3 regions of the Photobacterium swingsii genome follow, and region 1 is predicted to be linked to each of the others. Evidence: riboswitches for the same ligand, from Rfam matches in the RefSeq annotation. Region 1 holds a riboswitch; each other region holds the start of a gene.

Region 1 (7,473 bases):
GGGATCTACTTCGGCCAACCTAAAGGCCGTGAGGGTGAAGGCCCACAAGAAAAAGCCTACGACACCGAGATTTACCATCGCTACGAGATAGAGCGCATTGCCCGTATTGCGTTTGAATCAGCGATGCTACGCAACAAAAACGTCTACTCGATTGATAAAGCCAATGTCCTACAAAGCTCAATCTTATGGCGTGAAGTGGTGGAAGAAGTCGCAAAAGACTACCCAGACGTAACGCTTAACCACATGTACATTGATAACGCGACCATGCAGCTGATCAAAGACCCATCACAATTTGATGTAATGCTATGTTCTAATATTTTTGGTGACATTATTTCCGATGAGTGCGCGATGATCACAGGCTCCATGGGGATGCTGCCATCGGCAAGCTTGAACCAAGAAAAGTTCGGCATGTACGAGCCAGCAGGTGGTTCCGCACCTGATATCGCGGGCAAGAACATTGCCAACCCAGTCGCACAAATTCTGTCGGCAGCATTGATGCTGCGCTACAGCTTAGGTGAAGAAGAGGCTGCCCGTGCCATTGAACTAGCGGTATCTCAAGCACTTGAAGCCGGTGAACTAACAGCAGATTTAGCGGGTAACGGCCAAGCACTGACCACTAGCGAAATGGGCGATAAGATCGCTACCTATATTCGCCAAGCATAAGCAATACCGGCAAGGAGCACCAAGCAATGTCAGCACAATATACAGAAAATAAAGCGCCTAAAACGCTATACGAAAAAGTTTACGATGCCCATGTTGCGGTTGCCGCGGAAGGCGAAAACCCAATTTTATATATCGACCGTCATTTGGTTCATGAAGTGACATCACCACAAGCCTTTGATGGTTTACGTGAAAAAGGGCGCCCCGTTCGCCAAGTCGGTAAAACATTTGCCACCATGGATCATAATGTCTCAACCCAAACTAAAGACATTAATGCCTCTGGTGAAATGGCACGCATCCAAATGGAAACGCTAGCCAAAAACTGTGAAGAGTTTGGCGTCACCCTTTACGATCTAAACCATAAATACCAAGGTATTGTGCATGTTATGGGCCCCGAGTTGGGCATTACCCTACCAGGCATGACGATTGTTTGTGGTGATTCACACACGGCAACACACGGTGCGTTTGGCTCATTAGCCTTTGGTATTGGCACTTCAGAAGTTGAGCATGTGTTAGCTACCCAAACCCTCAAACAAGCGCGCGCCAAAACCATGAAAATCGAAGTCAAAGGCAAAGTTGCTGAGGGCATTACGGCTAAAGATATCGTGCTAGCCATCATAGGTAAAACGACAGCTGCTGGCGGTACTGGTTACGTCGTCGAGTTCTGTGGTGAAGCCATTACCGATCTATCAATGGAAGGGCGGATGACGGTGTGTAACATGGCGATCGAATTAGGTGCAAAAGCGGGCTTGATTGCCCCCGATCAAACCACCTACGATTACATTAAAAACCGTAAATTCTCACCAACAGATAGTCACTTCGATGCCGCAGTTGAATACTGGAATACCCTAAAAACCGATGAGGGTGCCGTCTTCGATGCGACAGTAACTTTAGAAGCCGCCGAGATTAAGCCACAAGTAACTTGGGGCACAAACCCCGGCCAAGTTATCGCAATTGATACGCCGATTCCAAGCCCAGCTGACTTTGCTGACCCCGTTGAAAAAGCATCAGCGGAAAAAGCGTTGGCCTATATGGGGCTAGAAGCGGGGAAAACACTGTCTGACTTTTCAATTGATAAAGTCTTTATTGGTTCTTGTACCAACTCACGGATAGAAGATATGCGCGCCGCTGCCGCTATCGCAAAAGGCCGCAAAGTTGCCGCCAATGTTCAAGCGCTGGTTGTGCCAGGATCTGAGCAAGTCAAAGCCCAAGCAGAGCAAGAAGGCTTGGATAAAATATTCATCGATGCAGGCTTTGAATGGCGTCTACCAGGTTGCTCTATGTGTCTCGCGATGAACAACGACCGCCTAGGGCCAAAAGAGCGCTGCGCCTCCACCAGCAATCGTAACTTTGAAGGTCGCCAAGGCCGTGATGGCCGCACCCACCTTGTCAGCCCAGCAATGGCAGCCGCTGCCGCGTGCGCAGGCCATTTTGTAGATATTCGTGACTTAGACAGCGCAACGGCATAATCGAGAGGAAGGTAACAATGGCAGGTTTTAAACAACATACAGGCTTGGTTGTGCCGCTAGATATCGCCAACATCGATACCGACGCAATCATCCCTAAGCAATTTCTACAAAAAGTGACACGTACAGGCTTTGGAAAACATTTGTTCCACGACTGGCGTTTTCTTGATGATGCCGGCGAACAAGCAAACCCTGAATTTGTAATGAATGCGCCGCGCTATCAAGGGGCAAGTATTTTGCTGGCACGTGAGAACTTCGGTTGTGGCTCTTCACGTGAACATGCGCCGTGGGCGCTAGCAGATTACGGCATCCAAGTGATGATCGCACCGAGTTTTGCCGACATTTTTTATGGCAACTCGATCAACAACCAAATGGTGCCAGTACGCTTGCGTGAACAAGAAGTCGATGAGATTTTCCAGTTTGTCGAAAACACAGAAGGTGCTGAGATCCAGGTCGATTTAGAAGCCATGTTAGTCACGGCTAACGGCAAGCAATACCACTTTGAGATTGATGAATTCCGCCGTCATTGCTTATTGAATGGGTTGGATAACATCGGCCTGACGCTGCAACATGAAGATAAAATTGCCGCTTACGAAGATAATATCCCTGAATTTTTAAGGTAAACATTGTATTTGTTAGCGTTTACTTACGTGATAAGAGCTAACCACAACACCCTGCCTCGCAGGGTGTTGTTTTATCTTCTACTTGCTATTTACTGCTTACACCACTTATACCAATCTGGGTAAGTAAATGTTCAGGTGATTGCGCAGGAAAAAGTACTGAAAACAAGGCGTAGATTGCAGATAGCTAGTTGTTCTACCTACAAAATCTATAACGCAGTTATCATTGATTTTAACCAGCAAGAACGATCAGTTACTTAGTTAGATTGGTATTCTTCAACCGACTGTAAACTCTGCAATAAAAAGCCGTTCACCTCGGTCTATAGTTGTTATACCAATCTGGTTAAGTAAATGTTCAGGTGATTGCGCAGGAAAAAAGCACTGAAAACAAGGCGTAGATTGCAGATGGCTAGTTATTCTATCTACAAAATCTATAGCGCAGTTATCACTGATTTTAACCAGCAAGAACGATCAGTTACTTAGTTAGATTGGTATTAGGTTATTACAGATTAAAAAGGTTGATTATGCCGTCTCGTCTTTCACTTACCTTACACCTTATTTTGGCTTCATTCATTTTACTCGTCAGCAGCACAGTGTTCGCAGCCCCCAAAGCGGATTTATGGCCATACTGGCAAGGCAGTGATGAGGCTAATTCCATGCCAATCAATCATCAATTGTGGCAACAGACGCTTAATCACTACATAGTGCAACAGGGTGAGCAAACACTAATTAGCTATCACCAAATCGATCAAGAGGGAAAATGGCAGCTTGATCGCTACATTCGAGAAATGAGTAAACTCAACCCGTTGGCATACCGCAAAGCAGAACAATTTGCCTACTGGGTCAATCTGTATAATGCACTGACCGTCAAACTCATTGTTGATAATTACCCCGTCAAATCGATCACAAAACTCGGCGGCTTGTTTAGTTTTGGTCCATGGGATGATGAAGTGGTCACGGTCAACGGCAAAAAGCTCACCCTCAATGATATCGAGCACCGTATCTTGCGTCCGATTTGGCAAGACAAACGTATTCACTATGCAGTGAACTGTGCGAGTCTAGGTTGCCCTAACCTACAACCCCATGCCTTCACGGCCAGCAATAGTAACCACTTACTCGATCTAGCCGCCAAACAATTCATCAACAGTAAAAAAGGCGTTCTTAGCACGAATAACAAGACCCAGCTGTCGTCCATCTACGATTGGTATCAAGCAGACTTCGGCGACACAACGCAGCTCCAGCAACACTTAAATCAGTACCGCACCACACCTGTGGTACTCAAAACAATTGATTATGATTACGACTGGGCATTGAACGAGGCAAAATAATGCCAATCATTGTCTTCATGCCCTAGCAACACCACGCTTGCACTATTACAATGACGACGTTCTCATTGGGGAGCTAAATAGAAGGTTTACACTTTCTTTCGGCTGAGATTGCACACGCAGAACCCACAGAACCTGAACCAGCTAATACTGGCGTAGGAATTGAGAAGTCGCTAAGTCAGCCTCTGTTATTAGGTCGCCCTTAAGCCACCCTTTTCTCAACCCTCGCTCATTTGATTTATTGCCAGCAGGATGCATCGGCATCAGGAGCGCTTTGTGAAAAAACTACTACCTTTACTTACCTTAACGCTTGCGAGCAGCAGTGTATTTGCCACCGAACAAGACCCAAAAGCAACACTAACGGTTTATACCTATAGCTCATTTGCCTCAGATTGGGGGCCAGGCCCAGCCATTAAAACCGCATTTGAAGCTGAGTGTGACTGTCACTTAAACTTAGTGGCGCTCGATGATGGCGTGTCTATTCTTAACCGCGTGCGCTTGGAAGGTAACAACAGCAAAGCAGATATCTTATTAGGGCTTGATAACAACCTTATCGAAGAAGCTAAAAAAACAGGTCTGCTAGCACAACACAAGGTCGATACCAGCAAAGTTACGCTGCCAAATGGCTGGAATGACACCACCTTTGTGCCTTACGATTATGGTTACTTTGCCTTTGTTTACGATAACACTAAGTTGAAGAACCCACCAAAGAGCTTAAAAGAATTAGTCGAACGTGATGACCTATCGATCCTTTACCAAGATCCTCGTACTTCAACCCCTGGCCAAGGCTTGATGCTGTGGATGAAATCGGTTTATGGCGATCAAGCAGCCAATGCCTGGCAGCAACTGGCCAAGAAAACAGTCACCGTCACCAAAGGTTGGTCCGAAGCCTATAGCATGTTCCTCAAAGGTGAGGCAGATATGGTGTTGTCATACACCACCTCTCCGGCTTACCACATCATCGCAGAACAAAAGAACCAGTATATCGCCGCTGATTTCAGCGAAGGGCATTACATGCAAGTGGAAGTGGCCGCCAAACTTAAAAACAGCCCACACCCTAAGTTAGCGGATCAATTTATGGACTTCATTGTTAGCGATGGCTTCCAATCTAATATGGCCACAGGTAACTGGATGTACCCAGTAACAAATCAACAACTGCCTGACGGTTTTAACCAGCTGACGATACCTGCAACAGCGCTTGAGTTTGATGCGAAGGAAGTCGCTAAACAACGCCGCAGCTGGATTCGCGAATGGCAACACGCCCTCACGCAATAAAGGCATTTCGTTTGAACACTCGCTTTACCTCGTTATTACCCGGCATCACTGCTGCCGGGTGCATCACCGCATTAATGGTATTTGCCATTAGTGCCCTGCTCGGACACGCCGATGAACTATCACCGCAGACATTGTGGCACGACCCGTATTTACGCCATGTCACTGGGTTTAGTTTCTACCAAGCATTCCTCTCAACCCTATTGAGTGTGGTACCTGCGATCCCCGTCGCCTATGCACTTTCTCGCCGTCAATTTATCGGACGTGCTTTGTTGTTACGGCTCTTCGCCATGACGCTGGTACTGCCTGTCTTGGTCGCCGTGTTTGGGTTACTGTCAATATATGGAAAAAGCGGCCTACTGAATCAATGGTTTGCTGCTGCAGGTTGGGATATCACCCTCAATATTTACGGATTAAGCGGTATCTTACTCGCCCACATTTTTTTAAACCTGCCCCTCGCGGTGCGTCTATTACTGCAAAGTTTAGAAGGGATCCCACATGAGCAGCATCAGCTCGCCGCACATTTAGGTGTGACAGGCTGGAACAAGTTTCGTTTAGTCGCTTGGCCTCGATTGCAACAACAACTACCGCATGTGATCGGCTTGATCTTTATGCTGTGTTTCACCAGTTTCGCAGTGATCATGTCACTGGGTGGCGGACCTAAAGCCACCACCATTGAGCTCGCTATTTACCAAGCCCTGCGTTACGACTTTGACCTCGCCTCAGGAGCTTTGTTAGCATTGTGGCAAATGCTACTGTGCTGTTCGTTAGTGTTAGCATCACAGCGTTTCGCTAAACCGTTAGCCACGCTGAGCGGCACGATCAACCAAGCCCCTCATCACTACCAAGATACATGGCAGAGTAAACTCTGGGATGGTTTATGGATTGGTGGCGTGATCTTACTGGTTGCGCCTCCGCTCTTGTCTGTGATCACCGCAGGGCTCAACCAGCAGCTGATTGTCCAATTAAGTTCTGCCAAACTCTGGCAAGCCATCAGCCATTCATTACAGATAGCAGCCATGTCTTGTGTGATAGCTGTTGTCAGCGGTATTGCTATTTTACTGACTAGCCGTCAATGGCGATTACAACGCAAAAAATGGGCTGCCGATGGTATTGAGCTGATTGGCGCAATGATTCTGGTTACCCCAGGTTTAGTGCTCAGTACTGGGCTATTTTTGTTACTGCGCCAATACACCGATGCCTTTGCGATGGCCTTTTGGGTGGTAGTAACCGTCAATGCGCTAATGGCACTGCCTTATGTGATCAAAACACTCAGTCAGCCTATGCTCCATATCGCCCAACAATTTAACCCGCTTTGCGCCAGTTTGGGCATGGCAGGCTTGTCTCGCCTGCGATTATTGGAATGGCGAGCATTGCGTAAACCACTATCGCAAGCTTTAGCAATCGGCTTTGTCCTATCACTTGGGGATTTAAGTGCGATAGCTTTATTTGGCAGCCAAAACTTCCAAACCTTGCCACTGTATTTATTTGAATTATTAGGCAGCTACCAAATGGATGCCGCCGCCGTCGCAGCGCTCATCCTACTCCTACTGAGCTTAGGGTTATTTACCTTGGTTGAAACTGTGCTGCTTAGGAAGAAATAACATGTTGAAGTTAGATCAGCTTACCCATAGCTACCAGCCCCATACTGCGAATGGACAAGCCATGCACTTGTCCTTTTCACTCGAGGCGCAGCAAGGCGATATTGTGGCGTTAATCGGCCCCAGTGGTGCAGGAAAAAGTACTTTACTGGCATTAATTGCCGGCTTTCTTAAGCCTAAGAGTGGCCAGTTAACCATCGCCAATCAAATGATTGACCAGCAAGCCCCCGCAGAGCGGCCTTTGTCGATGCTGTTTCAGGAGCATAATTTATTTCCGCATCTCACTGTGTCTGAAAACATTGGACTGGGTATTCACCCAGGATTAACGCTGAGCCAAGTCGATAAGGAAGCTATCGTGGTGGCAGCTGCGCGGGTTGGCATTCAGCAATACTTAGATCGCCTTCCCGAGCAACTCTCTGGCGGCCAAAAACAACGTGTGGCGCTCGCGCGTTGTTTAGTGCGACATCGTCCCTTGTTGCTGCTCGATGAACCTTTTTCAGCCCTAGATCCCGCCCTGCGCAAAGAGATG
Region 2 (7,473 bases), on a different replicon from region 1:
GTGTGATCCGTGTTTTGCCAAGGGATAAGGCGTTTAAGTGCTTTATCCGCAAAAAAATAGAGCGCAATTGAGAATGACGCGAGAATAAAGAGCGCAGCGAACATTTCATCGATCAACATACGCGCGTTAGCTTGTAACATTAGGTAGCCTAAGCCTTCGCTGGAGCCAACCCATTCACCAACAACCGCACCAATAGGAGCCACAACTACTGCAACTCGAATACCTGATGCTAATGCTGGTAAAGCCGCAGGCAGACGAATGTGACGTAACAACTGCCATTTGTTGGCTCCCATTGTTTTTGCCAGATCTAAATAGCCCGTTGGTGTGTGACGTAATCCGTCGTAACAGCAGGTAGTAACAGGAAAGAAAATGATGAGTGCAGCCATGACGACTTTGGACGCAATGCCATAGCCCAGCCAAAGCATCAAAATAGGGGCAATGGCAAAGACAGGAATTGCTTGGCTTGCGATTAAAATAGGCAATAACCAACGTCTTAGGGGATCAAACAATAACATCTGCAGTGCAAACATTAGTCCCATAGAAAGCCCAAGCAACAGCCCCAATAAGACTTCAGATGCGGTGACTGATGCGTGATAAAACAAGACGTCATAACGCTGAAGTAATTTTTCAAACACGGCCATTGGTGTCGGTAGAATAAAGCTAGGCAAGTCAAATAAAACAACGGCTAATTGCCATAACCCGAGGATGATAGCCATACTAATCAGCAGGCGGATCACTGGGTGTGATACTGTATTTGACCATGATAGGGTTCGCTCACTTGCCTGCAAAGCAAGCTGAGGGTGATTAGCCATAATCTTGTTCCAAACGCGTGATGATATTTTGCTGATGCTGTGCGAGCTCTGCTGTGTAATCTCGTGGGGTTTGCCCTTGTGGTGTCGGTAGTGAAACCATCGCGGCAGGTGAGCCAGACATGAATAGGATTTGATCTCCTAATCGCAATGCTTCTTGCGGATCGTGGGTAATTAACAATACGGTCTTCCCTTTTAGTAAGGTGGCCGCAAGTGTTTGTAATTTATGACGTGTTACGGCATCTAATGCCGAAAAAGGTTCATCCATTAATACGATAGGCTTGTCTTGTAACAGCGTACGGGCAAGTGCAACACGTTGTCGCATACCGCCTGATAAGCTATCGGGGCGGGCATGGATGTGCTCACCAAGGCCGACATGGTTAAGTAATTCGCATGCGCGTTCTAGGCTATTTTCTGTTGGTTGCTCTGGGCTAAAGCGAGTGCTTAAACAGACATTATTAAGCACAGATAACCAAGGTAATAGTAGATCCTGCTGTGCCATGTACGCCACACGCCCTTCAATGGGAAGCTGATCTGAGACGGTGAGAGAACCTTGCCAATCTGCTTGCTCATTTAATAAGCCCGCCAATAAACGCAATAAGGATGTTTTGCCGCAACCACTTTTGCCTAGAATACAACTCCACTGACCTTGAGGTAGTGTGAGGTTGAGCTGTGAAAAAAGTGGTTGTTCACTGCTGTGGTAGCGAAGTTGGCATTGTGTCAGTGCGACAGCGACGCCTGCTTGCTCTCCTGCGCGGTGACTCATGGGTTGACTCATAGGGGGCATTGTTCTGTCCGTATTTTTATGCGGTTGGATCAAAATGACCAGCAAAGAAGTGATGAACAGGGCCGTGACCAGAGCCGATGTCTAATGAATCTGCATGATAGATAGCATGGGAAATGTAACCTTTTGCGTGAGTGACTGCCTCGACCAAATCGTAGCCTTGAGCGAGGAAAGATGCGATAGCAGCAGAAAGGGTACAACCCGTACCATGGGTATTTTTGGTCTGAATACGATGGGTACTAAAGCGAAACACATCATCGGCAGTAATGAGTAGGTCGGTACTGTTTTCGCTTTGCTCTAGATGGCCACCTTTTAGTAATACAGTTTTTGTATTGAGTTGGCGAAGATCCTCGATTAACGCATCCATTTCAGAATCAGTTTGAGGCACAGCGCAGCCTAGTAATGCCGCCGCTTCTGGTAGGTTGGGGGTAATAACATCGGCGAGGGGAAGAAGCATGTCTTTAAGTGTAGAGATAGCATCTTGTTGGAGTAATAAATCACCGCTAGTGGCGACCATTACTGGGTCGATCACCAAGTGGTTAGGTTGATATTGTTGTAGCTTTTTAGCAACCATAGCGATGATCTTGGTATCGCTTAACATGCCAATTTTAACGGACTTCACGTCTAAATCTGAGAAAATAGCATCAAGTTGTTGTTCAACGAATTCCGGTGAAATAGGTAAGATACCACTGACACCAAGGGTGTTTTGTGCTGTCAGCGCTGTGATAGCGGAACACGCGTAGCCACCAGTGGCAGAGATTGCTTTTATATCGGCTTGAATGCCCGCACCACCGCCACTGTCAGAGCCTGCGATGGTTAAAGTGATTGGTGTTTTAGATGGCGTTACCATAATTTATCCCTAAAATTGATGTAGGGATAACAGGTGCCAATAGTGCGATCTTAAGCGATCGGAATAGGGGACACAGCTGTTAGTTCCCTACGCCAGTGTTAACTGGATCAGGTTCAACGGGTCCCGCTTGGTATGTATACCTTGCAGTCTCAGCCTAAGGCTCCCCGACTAACTTTCAAACACACTGAAAATATCAATATGTTTAGCATTTTGTATGGCAGGGATTATAACGCAATCACGTGGATCATCTACCCCTATTCGAGATTATTTAAGATTTAGTCACTGTGTAAGTATTATAAGGTGATGAAATTATTGGAATAAAATCGTGTTAAGAATGGGGCAGATAACCAAATAGAAAGGTGGTGGGGGAGCCCATATCATAAATGTTGGATAGCAAAAAGGCGCTAAATAAGCGCCTTTTTGAGTCATGCATTCGAGTGAATTACATTTTTTTACAGTAAGCTGCGATAAGTACCATAGTTGTACCCGCTGCTTTACCGCTGATGTGTAGTGGGTTGTCGTTTAGACGAATACCACGAACAGCAGTACCTTGTTTAACAACAAGGCTAGAACCTTTAACTGGAAGGTCTTTAATCACAGTAACGTTATCGCCAGCTTGTAGCGGTGTACCGTTAACGTCAACAGTTTGGATTGATTCAAGCTCTTCAAGTGCGATGCCTTTCTCAGCCCATTCAACCATGTCTTCTTCCATGTACATCATGTCTTTAAGGTCTTGAGCCCAAGATTCTGATGCCGCAAGACGGTTAAGCATGCGGTAAGCCATGATTTGAACAGCTGGAGTTTGGCTCCACATGCTGTCGTTAAGACAACGCCAGTGGTTAGCTTCAACTGTATCTGCATCTTCGATTTGTCCACGACAAGTATCACAAACCATTACACAACAACCAGCAGTTTGATCCGGTGATGCTGGCACTTCATAAACACTTAGGTTGCTGTCTGAAGAACAAAGCTCACACTTAGATTCGCTGCGTTGTTTTAGAATATTTTCAATAGTCATTAGAAATTGTCCGTAGATTTTGTGAGGCCGTATTATGCCACCATTTAGTGAATTTGGAAGGCAAATGGGCATATATCACACAATTATATTGTAGCGACATACGGTTTAGTACAGCAAAAATAGCGCAAAAGTAAAAAAACGCAATTAATTATAGTTACAGCTATAAAGAAAAAGCATAATTAGCCGATGTTTAGTAGCATGCAAACAACATAATTAGAACATACATAAAGGATGATTATGAAAAAGGCCATTGCACTTATTAGCTTAGTAGCCCTGTTTGGCTGCACGGAAGAAGAAATCAAAGACACGCTGTCAGGCAAAACCAAGGTGTTTGCGGTTGAAAGCGTCGAAGTTGCGGGCTTAAGTGGCTTAGCGGACGGCACGCACTCTGTGACAGATAGCAAATTGGCGAGCCTTTTACCCGATGTATTCCCTAATGGGACTAAAGCTGATTTAGATAATTACGGAATTGGCACGCATGGGTCATCATGTGCGAAGATCGATACTACAACACCAGTATGTTTTGAAGATGGAAAAAGCTGTACGCCATCTGAAATGAAACAACTGAACTTGAAAGTGTATAAAATTGATCTTACAGATATCAAGTCAGCCTATGAGAACGCTAAGTTTTTCCCTACTTTGGCGACACAGTTAGGTATTGAAGGTTTAAGCCAGATTGATATCCAAGAAGTTAATTGTCCATAAATTAACGTATTTCCGGTAACGAACAAGACAAACCGCACTCATTGGGTGCGGTTTTTTTATGATAAATTTCGGCAAATATAACCCTTCACGCTTATCAGTTGTAGGCATTTCATTTGATTTAATGATGTCTCTCGTAAAGGTTTGTCACAGCAATTGGGTAGTATCCATAATGTGATTAGATCCCGCTATTACAAGGATGTTAGTAGTGAGAAAGGCATGTTTGATAAAACAATTTGCTTCGCTGTTGGGCTAGGGATAGCGAGTGTCTCTTTACCTTTATACGCACAAGAATTTAATATTGCACCTCGGATCATTGATGGCGAAAATGCGACACTTGCAGATAATCCATGGATGGCATCACTTCGATTAAGTGTTAACAATGAACACCCGATGTGCGGCGGCACGATTATAGACAGTAATTGGGTATTAACGGCTGCGCACTGTGTTGTTCATCCAAGAACAAATGGTGCGATTGAATCCGATTATTTTGTGCTTAAACCTTATCAAATCAGTATTACTGTCGGTGAAGCAACCTTATCAAACGCGCAAATCGATGATTATTATTCGGTCTCTCATGTTGTGGTTCACCCTAAGTACACGCGATTGTCTAAAATAGTGAGCACTCCTCGGCCTGACGGTAGTGTTGAATCGGATGTGAAAGCGCTGGCATTAGACAGTGATATAGCACTATTGCGTGTTAATCGATCTTTCCCTACAGCGTTAACGCCTATCACATTAGCTGATTCTCAAGTCGCAACCGATTTTGATCGTGTGCTAGGTGAAGCATGGGATGAAGGTAAGCGTCCTGAAAATTTGACAGTAACGGGTTGGGGAACAACAGCGATCGATGGTAGCAGTGAGTCCGCTTCAGATATATTGCAAACAGCCAGCGTCGCTTTTTTACCGATGAATCTTTGTTTTGACCGATTGGAAAGTGGCGATGATGCCCCGTCATTGGTTGATAGCCCATTTAACCTCACTAAAATATGTTCGCTACCCTCCAAAATTAGTACGCCTCCGATCGGATCGCCGGAAGATCTTCCACCCTACGGGCCCGATGTTTGTAAAGGAGACAGTGGTGGCCCTGTTACGGTTAAAGATGCCCAAGGGAAAGTTATCCAATTAGGGATCATGAGCGGTGTGCCCGGCGGTTCACCCTTATGTGGCTCTATCAACCGACCTGCTTTTTATACTCGCATGGGAACTTATTACAATTGGGTACAGGGCTATTTGAATAACGGCGCTCCAAGTGACGCTGTCACACAGCCAGACTTTATTAAAGATGACCCGAATAACCCGGACGGTGATAAGAAGTGTAACCCTAATGCTGAAGGGGTTTCGCCGAATAACTGTAATTTTATTGATCATGATGGTGGTGGATCAGTGCCTTGGTATATCGGATTACTGCTAGGGGCGGTTGCATTTGTGAGGCGAAGAAAGCGTTAATACCAATCTGGGTAAGTAAATGTTCAGGTGATTGCGCAGGAAAAAACACTGAGAACAAGGCGTAGATTGCAGATAGCTAGTTGTTCTATCTACAAAATCTATAACGCCGTTATCATTGATTTTAACCAGCAAGAACGATCAGTTACTTAGTTTGATTGGTATAAATCATAAGATTGTCGGGAGAGTCGACAACAAGAGAAGATTAAAATAGGGTAGATAAAAAAGCCACTGGCAGTGAATGTGCAGTGGCTTTTAGCGTTCATTGGCGATCTATAAATCAATCGCTATAAATGATTAACGACGGAAAGTAATCGCTTCTTTTTCATCTAATGTAATGTGTGTTGTTGCTGGTTGTGTTTCAGCAATTACCTTACCACCACGAATAGAGAAACGAACCGGTACTTGGCGGCGAACGGCGTCGAAACCATTTTCAGCTGGCAAGACAAGCAAATTAGCGGCTTTGCCTTGCTCGATACCGTACTCAGATAGAATGTTTAATGTACGAGCCGATTTCACACTGATTAAATCTAATGATTGGTTAATCTGATCGTAGCCCATCACCTGACACACATGCAGCCCCATGTGCAGTACTTGCAACATATTCGCTGTGCCTAGTGGGTACCAAGGGTCAAATACATCATCATGACCAAAACAGACATTAATATCAGCCGCAAGCATCTCTTTTACACGCGTAATGCCACGACGTTTCGGGTAGTCATCAAATCGGCCTTGCAGATGAATGTTTACCAGAGGGTTAGCAACAAAATTAATCCCTGACATTTTTAGCAAACGGAATAAGCGAGAAGCATAAGCACCATTGTATGAGTGCATTGCTGTCGTATGGCTTGCTGTTACACGATCGCCCATCTCGTATTTGTGTGCGAGAGCGGCCAATGTTTCCACAAAGCGTGATTGCTCATCGTCAATTTCATCACAATGCACATCAATTAAGCGGTCGTATTTGCGCGCTAATTCAAAAGCAAAGTGTAGTGACTCAATGCCATACTCACGGGTAAATTCGAAATGTGGAATAGCGCCAACAACGTCAGCACCCAGTTTTACCGCTTCTTCTAGCAGCTCTTTACCATTAGGGTACGACAAGATACCTTCTTGTGGAAATGCCACAATTTGAATATCAACCCATTCCTTCATTTCTTCCTTTACTTCCAACATGGCTTTTAATGCAATCAGTGTTGGGTCAGAAACGTCGACATGGGTACGCACATGTTGAACACCATTAGCGATCTGCCATTTTAGTGTTTGTTTTGCTCGTTTTTTTACATCTTCGACAGAGAGTAGGGCTTTACGCTCAGACCAGCGTTCGATACCTTCAAAAAGCGTACCTGAAATATTCCAGCTCGGTTCACCTGCTGTTTGTGTTGTATCAAGGTGAACATGAGGTTCACAGAAAGGAGGTATCGCCATACCGCCTTCACCGTCAATTATGTTGCCCTCAAATGCAATCGCTTCATCTGCAGGTGCGATCTTAGAGAACTGACCGTTCTCAATGAGGATTTGATGCAGGCCTTCCTTGCCTTGAATGGTAACGTTTTTGATGAGCATTTCTGACTGTTGCATCGCCATATACCTTATGCGTTAGCTTGAACAGATTGATTGTGACGGTTTAAAAGCGGGTTCAGCACTAAGTAACTTAATGCGCCACCTAATACTGCGTTGATTGGGACAACGCCAGGCAGGAAGTGGCCTGCTGCAACACCGATAGCAACACCTATGATGGCTGCCCAGTTAACCGTAGTAAATTCTGCATTTGCGAAATCTTTGTAACGATGACGGTTTTTCAAGAAATCCGCAATAATAATGCCGCCAATTGGTGGAATTGCTGCCGATAGGAAGGTTAACC
Region 3 (7,473 bases), on a different replicon from region 1:
TTGATATCGCGAACGGTTACTCTGAGCATTTAGTTGAGTACGTACAACGCGTACGTGCTGAATTCCCAGACAAAGTAATCAGTGCAGGTAACGTGGTTACCGGCGACATGGTTGAAGAACTTATCCTAGCGGGTGCCGACATTGTTAAAGTAGGTATCGGCCCTGGCTCTGTATGTACAACACGCGTTAAAACCGGTGTGGGTTACCCTCAGCTTTCTGCAATTATTGAATGTGCAGATGCTGCACACGGTCTTGGTGGTCGTATTATTGGTGACGGCGGCTGTTCATGTGCGGGGGATGTATCTAAAGCATTCGGCGGTGGTGCAGACTTCGTAATGCTAGGCGGTATGCTAGCAGGTCACGAAGAAAGTAACGGTGAAATCATCGAGCAAGATGGTAAAACCTTCATGAAATTCTACGGCATGTCTTCACAAAGCGCGATGGACAAGCACTCAGGCGGCGTTGCGAAATACCGCGCAGCTGAAGGTAAAACCGTACTATTGCCTTACCGTGGCCCTGTTGAAAACACTATCCAAGACATCATGGGTGGCGTACGTTCTACTTGTACTTACGTAGGTGCAGCGCAGCTTAAAGAACTCACTAAGCGCACGACCTTCATCCGCGTTCAAGAACAAGAAAACAACGTGTTTGGTAAAGAGTAAGCACTCATACAGCATGTAACAAAATAAAGACTATCAGGCCGCTTTTTAGCGGCCTTTTTTGTATCTTATAGTTCAGAATCGTTTCACCTGTTCTTCACTATTATTATTACCAAAGCTTCGTTTTGTTACAGCAGAATAAATGACTTGCTCGTTTTAAATAACCCTTGCTTATTTATTGTAGTTGCTCATATACCGATAAGCGTCCAATAAGAAAGGTAACTGCAGAAAATATTCCTTGACCAATCACCCACAGAAGCAATACAAGTAGCAATGGATGCTGATATCAATAGTAATACACAGAGAAAAAACAAGGATAGACGATGAAATTAGCCTTACGTAAAGCTCAATCGAGCGACCTAGATTATCTCGTCGAGCTACGTGACGCCACTATGCGTGATTATCTTCTTGAAATTGGAGGGAACGTAACACGTGAAGCTTACGAACGGAATATCATGTGGAAATTTGAAGAAGCAGCGCAAATCATCCAAGTTGATGGTCAAGACGCAGGGTTCTGGCGCGTCGTTTTCGAGGAAGACAAAAACCGTTTCTACTTAGATTTAGTCCAAGTTCACCCTGACTTCAATGGTAGAGGCATAGGTAAAACGCTCATTCACAACCTTATCGACCAAGCGCAGTCAGAGGGCAAAGGGCTCGCTCTGTCTGTTTGGAAGATCAACGTTGCAGCTCGTCGCCTATATGAGAAGCTCGGTTTCGTTATTTATGGTGAAGATGGTAATGAATGGTTGCTAGAATATAAATACGCTTAATTATAATTAGTCTAATAACACCGAAGTTAGAGACTGGTTATTTTCATCACTTGTAAAAGGTCTCCAATCCCCTCTAAAAGTGCCAATCTAAGTTTGATACTCTCGGTTAAAATTACGCAGTATTACTGAATTTAACGGGTAACACTTTAAACACGGCTGGCCTAGGTTTCGAAAATATAACCGCATAAATTTGATACCCACAGACCTTTCAAAAAAGTCTGTGGGTACTGACTTACCCAATCAGATCACGTACCGCGGTTCTTGGGCATTCGGCATGACAGATCGCTGAAACCAGTGCCACACTGTCGACTCCAGTTGCTATCACCGCATCAAGATTTGATGCATTAATCCCGCCGATTGCCACTATAGGTAAGGGACTTTGGGCGACGGCATTCGCCAGTCCATCAATGCCCCACTCCTTTTGGATATTGGTTTTCGTCGGGGTCGCAAAGATTGCGCTCAATCCTATGTAGTCAATAGGTAAATGTTTGGCTTCAATCAGTTGCTGTTCATTTTCTACCGACAGTCCCAGTATCTTATCTTTACCAATCAATTGACGTGCGATGTTAGCTGGCATATCAGATTGGCCCAGATGTACACCGTCTGCATCGACAGCCAAGGCCACATCGACACGATCATTAATAATGAGTGGAACCCCAGTGCCCTGCAAAATCGTTTTAACGGCTAAGGCTCTTTCAATAAAGGTACGCACATCACCATGCTTTTCTCGAACCTGTACCATAGTCACACCGCCAATAACGGCTTCTTTAACCACACGTTTCATGGTTTCAAGATCTTGCAGGTCATCAGTTACCAGATATAAACGACACGAACGCATTATTCCCCCCAACACTAAGCCAACTTCAGACGCTGGATGATCATTTCTTCATCAAGCTGATACAGAATATCGAGCAAATTACACTGCAAGCTACCTGGGCCTTTCGACTGTTCGGCAGCCATTTCACCTGCTACGCCGAGTATCGCCGCAGCTGCTAATCCAGTCTCTTCTCCGATAGCCGCAAAAGCACCAGTCAGTGCACTGAGGGTACAGCCCATTCCCGTTACGTGAGGCATCATGGCATGACCATTATGAAGCTGGATCTGCCCTTCATCTGTTACAACAAAATCAACTTCACCTGAAATCACGACATTGCATTGATACTCTCGGATCAAAAAGCGCGCTGCACCTACTGCCGCTTCAGTGCTATCAAGTGCATCGACGCCTTTGTTTTGCCCTTTTTCACCCGCTAAAGAAATGATTTCTGAAGCATTGCCTCGAATAATCAACTTCTTAGCCGCCTTCGCAATTTGGCGAGACGTTTCTGTTCGTAAGCGGCTGGCACCACAACCAACAGGATCAAGCACAACCGTTTTATTATGGATATTTGCCTGCTCGACAGCGAATACCATACGTGGCACCCATACACTGTCCAAGGTACCAATATTAATGACCAGTGCGCCGGCAAAAGACATCATTTCAGCCATTTCTTCACGAGAATGTGCCATGATCGGCGAAGCACCAATGGCCAGTAGCGCATTGGCAGTATTGTTCATGACGACATAATTGGTCAGGTTCACAACCAGTGGTTTCTGCTCACGAACGGCATGCAGAGCGTTAATGATGGTTTGTGTGTTCATGTTTTCCCTCAGCGATTGCTGTTATCAATTCCGGTAGCGGATAGGAAGAACCTGAGGGAAGAAACTGATATGAATACTGAGGCTGGATTCGACATATTTTGCTCCAGCCAAGCCAATAATGTTGATAAAGGTGGATCATCATTAGCTAGACATATAGTTCCCTACGCCAGTGCGAACTGAATCAGGTTCAACGGGTTTCGTAATATACGCTCTCAGCCTTTCGGCACCCCGACTATCTTTTCAAATAGTAACAAGCTCAATGGAAGAACGACAGACAAAACTTATTAGGTCTTTGTTGAGTGCCACCTATTGCTGCGATCCCCCTATTCCTCCCTCAAAAATTCCATAGAAATCTACTCTTCAGCACCTATTGAGATAGTATTTTTCGAGAAAACGCGCATAATCTGGCTATACAACACTCTAGAAGAAATTACCTATGACTGACTTTCAATATTACTTTCATCAACTTCCTTGTTTTAACTGTAAAAAAACCACAGTAAGTACTGATCTTGGTTGGTTAACCGCGGCGATGAAAGAAGATGTCTTGGCACAACTGGCTGCAATTATCGAACAGGGTAAGGTTGAAGCTGATCTTTCAGTGAACGTAACCTGTACTAAAGACGAAGCGCGTGATTACTTATTACTGAATTTCTACGGTTATTCAGAAGAAGAACTTGCAGATCAAATTGAAGCAGACGACGAGCAAGAAGTCGCAGATGAAATAGCGGAACTACTGGCAGACGGTAACGAAAAGGCCGTTTTTGAGCACGAAATCGCGCTACAAAGTTGTACTGATTGCGACATTGATTAATCGTTGATCAAGTGTAATCACTGAATCAAGCGTATAAATAAGCCCCGTACCTGTTGGTAATATCAACGGGTACGGGGCTTTTTTTGCTGAGTTGCAAGCACTCAATATCCGCTAGCTAATCCCTATTCCATGGGTAAATTTTTTCTGACGTGTGCTTTTGAAAAAACTCATAATTGTGCTGCATAAAGTCATCTTTTTTGAGTGCTTTTGGGTTCCACTGCTTAAGATCTAACTCAAAATCAAAATCAGATGCGGTTAAGTGCAGCTGACTAAATTTACGTTTTGCTATTCTGTAAATCGCGGTATCTGGTTCATGACAATCAAACACAATCTGTTGTTCAGCTTGATTATTAACTGTCAGTTTAGCTTCGTATGGCGTTGCTAGGGTGCAAGGTGTTTTCTTGATGAAAGTAAAAAGAAAATCACCATCGTATGTCGTGTTTAGGTAGATCGCTAATTCGCGATCCACATCAACCTGACGAAACACCAATTGCTTCGTATGTGGCGTGCGTGCACTTTGCATTGCAGTCGTATCGGGGCTAATCAGTTGGCTATCTATCCATAACCACCCCATATCATGCTTCATGTAGGTCAACGCCCGATAAGACTGGTAACCTAAATAGCTAAAAATCGAGAGACCGATAACGCCAAGGACTAATAAGGCTTTATACAAGGTTTTCATACTATGCCTCACTCGAAGTACGGTTTACTCTGTAATACACCAAACAACTAACCTCTTTTACATCTTCATTGATTAACAACTTTTACCCTCAATGTAGGGCGTTGAGTATGATACTTGAATACTCGACACGAAACTTGATGACTTGGTATTAAATTGTTCCTCATGTTGCTGACAATCTAAGCAAAAAGTCATAACCAATATGTCACTCTAATCTGTAAAGCTATGGGGATAAGCTCTGGTAATACGTGTTCTATTCAATCAATTGCCTCGCCGCTGCAAAGCACAACGGTGACCATCCCCCAAGCCCACTCACATCATCTGCTTGAGAATAAGAAGACTGGACGATATTAACCTTCCTGAATATTGGGAGACTTGTCCTATTTCCTCATATTTTATTAGCCCGAACTTTAAATTTTAGAAAACAGGAGAGTGTTTCGGATTAGCGAGAAGAATACTTCAACTCTGTAAGTGTAGATTATTGCCATCAATAACTTGAGCGCTACAGATTGATTAAAAGGATTTAAGGATGAAAAGCTAACGCTATAAAACCCAATAGTATCCAGCTTCAAAATGAATACAACAACCAGCCTAGCTTGCTACTTACGTAACTTGCTATCCCTCTTTTCTTTAATAAATAGTGTGTTGTTATACCTAAGGGTGTTTATGTCAATTTCAATGAAAACCAAACTTAGCTACGGATTTGGCGCATTTGGTAAAGATTTCGCCATCACCATCGTATACATGTACCTAATGTTCTATTACACCGACGTTGCTGGCATTTCCGCTGGAATCGTTGGATCTATTTTCCTGATTGCACGTATCTGGGATGCGATAAATGACCCCATTATGGGCTGGATAGTTAACAGTACACGTTCGCGATGGGGAAAATTCAAGCCTTGGCTATTAATAGGCACATTATCCAACTCCGTTGTTCTTTACATGCTATTTCAAGCCCACCATTTTGAAGGTACCGCATTAATTGTTTATGCCGCAGTCACTTATATTTTATGGGGCATGACATATACCCTAATGGATATCCCTTTTTGGTCATTGGTCCCGACATTAACCATGGACAAAAAAGAGCGCGAGGCGTTAGTTCCCTTCCCTCGCTTCTTTGCCAGCCTGGCTTGGGCGCTATCTGCGGCGATAGCCATGCCTATCGTTGATCATTTTGGTGGTGATGATAAAGGGTATGGGTTCACTGTATTTGCTTCTATTTTGATTGGTTTCTTTATCGTCTCTACGGTTATCACCTTGACCAATGTGAAAGAAAAATACACAACAGACAATGTTAAAGACAAGGCATCTCAAGAAAAAAATACGGAGCGATTATCACTTAAAAATATGATTGCCTTGATCCACAAAAATGATCAGTTATCTAGCCTTCTCTGTATGGCACTGTCTAAGAATTTAGCGGGGAACATCATCACAGGGTTCGCGGTTTACTATTTTACCTATGTGATAGGTGATCCAGATTTATTCCCTTTCTACATGGCTTACGCAACCATAGCCAACCTCATCGCAACTGCGTTATTCCCTAAGTTAGCCATGAAATTTTCACGTCGACAGCTATGGGCCGCTTCTTGTATCTGTCCCTTAATTGGTTCTGGGATTTTGATCGCCATTAGCATGTTTGATGCCGCGAGTGCATTTACAGTGACAACCGCTGGCGTATTTATGACTGTGGGTAATGCCCTGTTCTGGGTACTTCAAGTGATTATGGTTGCCGATACCGTTGACTATGGCGAATATAAATTAGGTATTCGCTGTGAAAGCGTCGCTTACTCAGTACAAACCATGGTTGTTAAAGGAGGCTCTGCGCTCGCTTCTTTCTTTATTGGTATCATCTTGACGATAGTAGGCTATGTACCAAATGTAGAGCAATCAAACGAAACCATCTTTGGTATGCAGTTGATTATGATAGGTTTACCTGCGTTCTTTTATGGGCTAACCCTATTCATCTACTTCAAATATTATAAGTTGAACGGTGATTTCCTTGAGCAAGTACAAGCGACAATCAAATCCAAATATGCCGATGACGATAATGACGAGGAAAGCGAACTAAAAGTTGCCACTCAATCATAAAGCGTCATGGATTAACTCGCTTCATTGAAAATCGCTTCCAATAAAAAGCGCCTACCGTCACTGGTAGGCGCTTGCTTAGTAAATAAGAAAATAAAATATCTAAACCGTTATTTACCCATCACTTATTGACCACTTACTTACCGATAACAGGAATACCCGTTCCACGTTGCGCAGCGCGAGGCATAACAAAAACCACAGGCGTCCATGCCGGAATCGTTAAGACCTCACCATCAGCTTTTGCACCTTTAGCCAAATCAGAGCGATGCAATGTGCTGACTTGTAACCCTTTCACGCCTTTTAAAGTAAAGGTTTTCGTTGTGCTTGATGCGTTGATCGCAACAACTAAAGCATCTTTTTTCGGATCTACATCCACGCCTGCACCAACACCGTTATCAATACTCATCACAATTAAGCCCGCTTGTTGGCTAGGGCCTGTATTGTGGAAGCTGACACGTTGATTCACTTCGCTTCCTTTGCCCAAAGTCAGTAATGGGTAGGCTTTACGCAATGCGGCCATTTCTTTGTAGTACACGCCCATTTGCTGAATCTCTTCCGCAGCAGGTTGTGCATTAAGGCCACTTTGCGTCAACACTTGGTCGATAGTTTGGTAATTATCACCATCTTTGTCTTTACGAGGTAAACCTTTGTTCCAGTTATTACCTTGATAAGTAAAATCAACATGGTTGTACCAATCACCTGAATCGTACGAGTCACGCTGCATGGATTTCGAACGTAATAGATCAGATCCCATATGAGTAAATGGAATACCTTGGCCTAACATGGCTGTCGCCAACGACACCGCCTGCATGCGAACACGTGTGTCCAGAG

What was found. A riboswitch is a leader RNA that binds a small molecule or an ion and turns the genes downstream of it on or off. The one in region 1 is predicted to bind thiamine pyrophosphate.
Region 2: it holds a riboswitch for thiamine pyrophosphate, as region 1 does, so the genes downstream of both, thiD (bifunctional hydroxymethylpyrimidine kinase/phosphomethylpyrimidine kinase) here and thiB (thiamine ABC transporter substrate binding subunit) in region 1, are expected to answer to the same signal.
Region 3: it holds a riboswitch for thiamine pyrophosphate, as region 1 does, so the genes downstream of both, thiM (hydroxyethylthiazole kinase) here and thiB (thiamine ABC transporter substrate binding subunit) in region 1, are expected to answer to the same signal.

The regions. Positions count from the first base shown of each region.
Region 1 is NZ_AP024852.1:3,333,342-3,340,814, forward strand. Features, by position in the region: gene leuB (3-isopropylmalate dehydrogenase) at 1-663, shown strand, start outside; gene leuC (3-isopropylmalate dehydratase large subunit) at 690-2,129, shown strand; gene leuD (3-isopropylmalate dehydratase small subunit) at 2,147-2,749, shown strand; gene OCU77_RS15020 (DUF547 domain-containing protein) at 3,271-4,074, shown strand; TPP riboswitch at 4,131-4,250, shown strand; gene thiB (thiamine ABC transporter substrate binding subunit) at 4,348-5,346, shown strand; gene thiP (thiamine/thiamine pyrophosphate ABC transporter permease ThiP) at 5,421-6,947, shown strand; gene thiQ (thiamine ABC transporter ATP-binding protein) at 6,949-7,473, shown strand, end outside.
Region 2 is NZ_AP024853.1:121,907-129,379, forward strand. Features, by position in the region: partial or broken gene OCU77_RS17905 (ABC transporter permease) at 1-743, opposite strand, end outside; gene OCU77_RS17910 (ABC transporter ATP-binding protein) at 805-1,575, opposite strand; gene thiD (bifunctional hydroxymethylpyrimidine kinase/phosphomethylpyrimidine kinase) at 1,613-2,443, opposite strand; TPP riboswitch at 2,511-2,620, opposite strand; gene OCU77_RS17920 (PhnA domain-containing protein) at 2,886-3,461, opposite strand; gene OCU77_RS17925 (hypothetical protein) at 3,699-4,166, shown strand; gene OCU77_RS17930 (trypsin-like serine protease) at 4,383-5,612, shown strand; gene OCU77_RS17935 (cytosine deaminase) at 5,907-7,190, opposite strand; gene codB (cytosine permease) at 7,202-7,473, opposite strand, start outside.
Region 3 is NZ_AP024853.1:1,536,434-1,543,906, reverse strand. Features, by position in the region: gene OCU77_RS23980 (GMP reductase) at 1-662, shown strand, start outside; gene OCU77_RS23975 (GNAT family N-acetyltransferase) at 983-1,429, shown strand; gene thiE (thiamine phosphate synthase) at 1,662-2,267, opposite strand; gene thiM (hydroxyethylthiazole kinase) at 2,282-3,067, opposite strand; TPP riboswitch at 3,209-3,308, opposite strand; gene OCU77_RS23960 (hypothetical protein) at 3,504-3,878, shown strand; gene OCU77_RS23955 (hypothetical protein) at 3,994-4,560, opposite strand; gene melB (melibiose:sodium transporter MelB) at 5,224-6,645, shown strand; gene pulA (pullulanase-type alpha-1,6-glucosidase) at 6,779-7,473, opposite strand, start outside.